2 linked regions of the Nordella sp. HKS 07 genome follow. The protein of the gene in region 2 interacts with the protein of the main gene of each other region in a pairwise test. Links are inferred from orthologs where the notes say so. Each region holds a gene or a part of one and is shown on either strand. Other genes may lie near its edges.

The links.
Region 1: the proteins of G5V57_RS08715 (region 2) and gltA interact in binary tests that used the Escherichia coli proteins (3 or more experiments, as listed by UniProt). The link is inferred for Nordella sp. HKS 07 from one-to-one orthologs.

What each region holds. Positions count from the first base shown.
Region 1 is NZ_CP049258.1:5,939,044-5,942,047, forward strand. The notes cover bases 27-2,955. They hold gltA (citrate synthase), read right to left. Parts: upstream 2,193-2,955; coding sequence 861-2,192; downstream 27-860. Other genes in these bases: G5V57_RS27950 (AraC family transcriptional regulator), read right to left, coding at 27-767; gltX (glutamate--tRNA ligase), read right to left, coding at 2,259-2,955. In the rest of the region: more of G5V57_RS27950, read right to left, coding at 1-26; more of gltX, read right to left, coding at 2,956-3,004.
Region 2 is NZ_CP049258.1:1,851,622-1,854,472, forward strand. Bases 3-2,778 are described here. They hold G5V57_RS08715 (lipid kinase), read left to right. Parts: upstream 3-840; coding sequence 841-1,716; downstream 1,717-2,778. Other genes in these bases: G5V57_RS08710 (hypothetical protein), read left to right, coding at 3-764; G5V57_RS08720 (lytic murein transglycosylase), read left to right, coding at 1,832-2,778. In the rest of the region: more of G5V57_RS08710, read left to right, coding at 1-2; more of G5V57_RS08720, read left to right, coding at 2,779-2,851. UniProt on the Escherichia coli protein: In vitro phosphorylates phosphatidylglycerol but not diacylglycerol; the in vivo substrate is unknown.

The DNA.
Region 1 (3,004 bases), 4.1 Mb from region 2 along the record:
TCGCGGAACAGCTGCTTGTCCCGCATGACCGTTTCGATGGCGGCGATGCTCCGATTGTCATCGCGTGTCGACGCCGTGATTTCAGGGCTTGCAGGCAAGTCGTCTTGCGTGTCGTCCGCTCTGTCGCCGGAAGGTCGGGCTTCCGGCACACTCCGGCCGATGATCGCGATCGCGTAAGCCAATAGCGGCAGCGTTACGATGTTGGCGATGCCGACGATCGAGACGGCATGGCTGCCTTGATAGAAGTGAAAATCAGCGGCGATGAGAAGGTCGACCGCACCCGAGAACAGCAACAGCGACCCGGCCAGCAACGCAGCCCTTTGCGCCCCGGCCGCATCGCTCAGGCGTGTCCTCTCGAAACTATCCAGTCCGGCATATGCACGATGGATCAAGGACAAGCCGTAGGCGAAGTAAAGCAGGGAAAGGAGAAAGTCGATCGGCGGATGCCAATTTTGCCAGGTGACCGACAGGACCAGGATCAGAGTTGCCGGTAAAAAGTGAAGCCATCTTTGGTGTGAAGCAGCTTGCCTGAGATCGGAAAAGCAGAGCCACGCAATGGGCGGCAGCACCGCCGCCACGACCGGCTGGACGAACCGCACGATCTGGAGATCGACGGTCCAGCGCAACCCGACTATCGTTACCAGAGGAATACAGGTCCCTATGAAAACGGGAGCCGGACGCAGGGTGGCCTCGCCGTGAGCGATCATCCGGATCAACAGGATGACCAGCAACAGAGCCATCACAAAGGGGAGTGGGATCGCGAGCATCAGGCCGTTCCGTTGTGCCGGCGGTATTCACAGTTCCGCAAAGATGATGGCCGGGCTTTCGACCCGGCCATCAGTAATCGTCCTCGGTAGCTGCTACTTGCCGCGCTTGCTCATCGGCACATAGTCGCGCCTGGGCGCGCCCGTATAGAGCTGCCGCGGGCGGCCGATGCGCTGCGAGGGATCCTCGATCATTTCTTTCCACTGGGCGATCCAGCCGACGGTACGCGCCACCGCGAAGAGGACGGTGAACATGCTGGTCGGGAAGCCGAGGGCCCTCAGGATGATGCCGGAATAGAAATCGACATTGGGATAGAGCTTGCGCTCGATGAAGTAGCTGTCATTGAGCGCGACGCGTTCGAGCTCGCGCGCCACGTCGAGAAGCGGATCGTCCTTGATGCCGAGCTCGCCCAGGACCTCATGCGCCGTCTTCTGCATGATCTTGGCGCGCGGATCGTAGTTCTTGTAGACGCGATGGCCGAAGCCCATGAGCCGAACATGCGAGCTCTTGTCCTTCACCTTCGAGATGAAGTCGGGGATCTTGTTGGGATCGCCGATCTCCTCCAGCATCTTGAGCGCGGCCTCATTGGCGCCGCCATGCGCTGGTCCCCACAGGCAGGCGATGCCGGCAGCGATGCAGGCGAAGGGATTGGCGCCTGAGGATCCTGCGAGCCTCACTGTCGAGGTCGAGGCGTTCTGCTCGTGATCGGCATGCAGGATGAAGATGCGGTCCATGGCGCGTGCCAGGATGGGATTGACCTTGTAGTCCTCGCACGGCACCGCGAAGCACATGCGCAGGAAGTTGGCGGCATAGGACAGATCGTTCTTCGGATAAATGAAGGGCTGGCCGATATGATATTTGTAGGCCATCGCCGCGATCGTCGGCAGCTTGGCGATCATGCGCCGGGACGCGATCTCACGCTGCTTGGGATCATTGATGTCGGTCGAGTCGTGATAGAAGGCCGACATCGCGCCGACCACGCCGACCATGACGGCCATCGGGTGCGCGTCGCGCCGGAAGCCCTGATAGAAGCGCGCCATCTGCTCATGGATCATCGTATGCATGGTGATCGCATGTTCGAATTCACGCCGCTGCGCCGGCGTCGGCAGGTCACCGTAATAGAGGAGGTAGCAGGTCTCCAGGAAGTCGCCATGCTCGGCGAGCTGTTCGATCGGGTAGCCACGATAGAGCAGGACGCCGGCATCGCCGTCGATATAGGTGATGTCGGACTCGCACGCCGCCGTCGAGGTGAATCCCGGATCGTAGGTGAACACGCCGGCGTCGCGATAGAGATGGCCGATATCGACCACATCGGGGCCAACCGTTCCCTTTCGGATCGGCAGGTCATACGTTTTGTTATCTAGGGTGAGGGTGGCGGAGGCTGGCGCCACATCTTCGGTTTTCTTGGTCGCGGCTGTTGTTGTCATACTTCTGTCCCTGCCGTTATCCGTTATATGTCCGAAGTTTATTGCACTGCACCATGACGGTCAACCTCACTTAAGCGCATCGGCAATACGATTCAGCGATTCCTCGCGGCCCAGGACGTCGAGAACATCGAAGATACCAGGTGATGTATTGGTTCCCGTCATCGTCGCGCGCAGGGGTTGCGCCAGCTTTCCGAGCTTGGTGCCGGTCGCTTCCGCATGCGCCTTTACGGCGGCTTCGAGACTATGAACGTTCCAGTCCGCCGCCTCGAGGATCGGGAGCAGGCCGCGAAGCGCCGCGACGCCGCCATCCGCCATGATCTGCTTGGCCTTGTCGTCGAGCGCAATCGGCCGCTCGGCGAACAGGAACTGCGCGCTCTTCATGAGCTCGAGGAGTGTCTTCGCCCGCTCCTTGAGGCCAGGCATGGCGCGCAACAACTTGGCGCGCATGTCGCTATCAATGCGCGCCAGCATTTCAGGTCCACCCGCCGCATGCGGCAGGAAAGCCAGGAAAGCGGCGAGCAGATCGGCGTCGGGCGTCTGACGCATATAGTGGCCGTTCAGGTTCTCGAGCTTGACGAAATCGAAGCGCGACGGCGACTTGCCGATGCCATCGAGGTCGAACCAGGAGATCATCTGCTCGGTCGAAAAAATCTCGTCATCGCCGTGACTCCAGCCGAGGCGTGCGAGATAGTTGCGCATCGCTTCCGGCAGATAGCCCATGGCGCGATAGGCCTCGACGCCGAGGGCGCCATGGCGCTTCGACAGCTTGGCGCCGTCGGCGCCATGGATCAGCGGGATATGCGCCATCTCCG
Region 2 (2,851 bases):
TCGACGGTGTATTCCACGGCTTCCATGGCGAAGGCTCGATCTCGCCTTGGGATGTGGTTTCGCACTCCATCGACCGGCTGGTCCTTGCGAGACGCTTCGCTACTGTCCCCGTCGAGATGCGACGCGAGATGCAGGTGGAAGGCGATCTCCTGATCATAAGCGAGAGGCTGCGCATGACGGGCGAGCACCCGGTCCAGGTCATGTGGGGGCATCATCCGACCTTGGGCTCGGATCTTCTCGCGGCGCCGATCGAGATCACCTGCGGCGCCCGCACTGTGATGGTCGACAGGGAGTATGATCCCCTCGCCAATCCGCTGCGGCCGGGTGCCAAGGGGGCCTGGCCGATGATCGCCGGCAAGAAGGGCTCATACAATTTGAGCCAGCCGCAAGAGCCGATGGCCAGCCTCGCTTACCTTCAGGATTTCAAGCAAGGTTGGATCGCGGTGCGCCGTCTCGACGATCGGATCGCGGTCGCTTTGTCCTGGGACAAGAGCCGCTTTCCCTGCGCCTGGCTGTGGTGTGAACTCGCCGGCAATCCGGACGCGCCCTGGCGGAACCAGACGCGGCTCATCGGCATTGAACCCAACACGACCTGGCCGGCCTGGGGCCTCGCCAAGGCAAAACAGGCGGGTGGCACCCTGCTCCGCCTACTGCCGGGAGACGAGCTTGACACCACGCTGCGCTTCCAGGCTTTTACCCCGGCGGGTCCGGTCACCGGCATCGACAGCGCAGGCCGGGCGTTGGCAGGCCACAACCCAGGCTAAACTCCCGCCACACATCCGCCTTGCCCTGAAAATAGAGCATCCGGCCCGTTCCTTCGCTTCTTGATCAGGAGACATTGTGCCCAAATCCCGTGCCCTCATTTTCGCGAACCGGCGGGCGCGCCGGGGCGGTGAGTCGCTGAGGGCGGCCATCGAGCTACTCGATGATGCCAGGATCGAGACGATCGAGCGCGACGTCTCGCGCAGCTTGAGCGATGCCATCCGCGCCGAGGCCAAGGATGTCGACATGGTGATCCTGGGCGGCGGCGACGGCACGCTCAACAGCGCGGCCGCAGCGCTCTATGAGACGAAACTGCCTTTCGGCGTGCTGCCGCTCGGCACAGCCAATGATTTCGCCCGCACCATCGGCGTGCCGCGCGACCTGGCGCGCGCCGCACAGATTATCATCGACGGCCATCGCCGCCCTGTCGATCTCGGCGAGGTCAATGGCCATTATTTCTTCAATGTCGCGAGCATCGGCTTTTCCGCCGCCCTGGCGCGCGAGCTGACCGCCGAGGCGAAGAAGCGCTGGGGAACGCTGGGTTATGCGTTCGCCGCCCTGAATCTCCTGCGCCAGAGCAGCCCCTTCACCGTCGAGATCGACCATGACGGGACGGTCGAGCGGGTCAAGACGGTGCAGATCAGCGTCGGCAATGGCCGCTTCTATGGTGGCGGCATGACCGTCGAGAAGGACGCCGCTCCCGATGACGGCCGCCTCGATGTCTACAGCCTCGAGATCGATCACTGGTGGGAAATGCTGGCGTTGGCCCCGTCGCTGCGCCGCGGCACGCAAGGACATTGGCGTAAGGTAAGAGTCTTCTCGGCGACGGATCTCGTGGTCCGCACCAGGAGACCGCATGACATCAATGCCGATGGCGAGATCGTGGGCAAGACGCCGGCGACTTTCCGCATCAAGAGCAAGGCTGTGACGGTATTCGCCCCGCCCCGCGCGTGAGCTTCATACGCAACCAGACTGAACTAAACGTGATCCGAGGCCACGCCCGGCCGGTATCCATATTTTAATCATATTCGCCGCTAATGGATTAAGAATGGCGAAGAGGAATTGGCTCATGCTCAGGTCGTGGAGGACCGGCGTGCTCGTCACGGCGGCGACGCTGACCGTCACCTCTGGCCTGACACTATATATGTATGGCGACAAAGCCGGCAGCTTCCTGGCAGCGCTCTGGAAGCAATCTTACACCAACGTGCTCGATCTCGCGCGCAGCCAGCCGGAAGTCGTGTCGAGCGTCGAGGACTATATCAAGCTGAGGGTGTCGCCCACACGCATCGAGACGGGCCGGCAGAAATCCGCCGAATGGAAGACCACCATCACCACGATCGTGGATAAATACGGGATTCCGGCCGAGACCCTGGTCGCCATCTGGGGCATCGAATCCAATTTCGGCAGGAACATGGGCGACTACAAAGTGCTGGGCTCGCTCGCCGCACTCGCCGATGGCGGCCATCGCACGGATTATTTCCGCGCTGAGCTTTCGGCGGCCAAGGAGATCATCCGGGCCGGCCATGCCGACGAATCACAGATGACCGGATCCTGGGCGGGCGCCATGGGCCAGACGCAATTCATGCCGTCGAACTACCTTACCTATGCCGTCGACCAGGATGGCGACGGGCGCAAGGACATCTGGAATTCGGTGCCGGATTCGCTCGCGTCCACCGCCAATTTCCTGAAGGAGAAGGGCTGGCGGAAAGGCGGCGACTGGGGTTACGAGGTGAAGCTCCCCAAGGGTTTCGATTTCGGCAAGGTGTGGAAGAAAAACGCCAGCATGGCCCTGCGCGACTGGAGCAAGCTCGGGATCACCCGCGTCAATAGCAAGCCTTTGCCGTCGACGAACGAGACGGCACGCTTCTATCAGCCCTCCGGCGGCAATGGTCCGGTCTTCCTGGTGCTCAGGAATTTCGAGGTGATCAAGCGTTACAACAATGCCGATTCCTATGCGCTCGCCGTCGCGCATCTGGCGGATCGCATCGGTGGCGGAGACGTATTCGTGCAGGCCTGGCCCGCCGACATGGTGCCCTTGTCGCGCACCGAGCGCCGCGAACTCGAGGAACTGATGGCGGCGAAAGGCTTC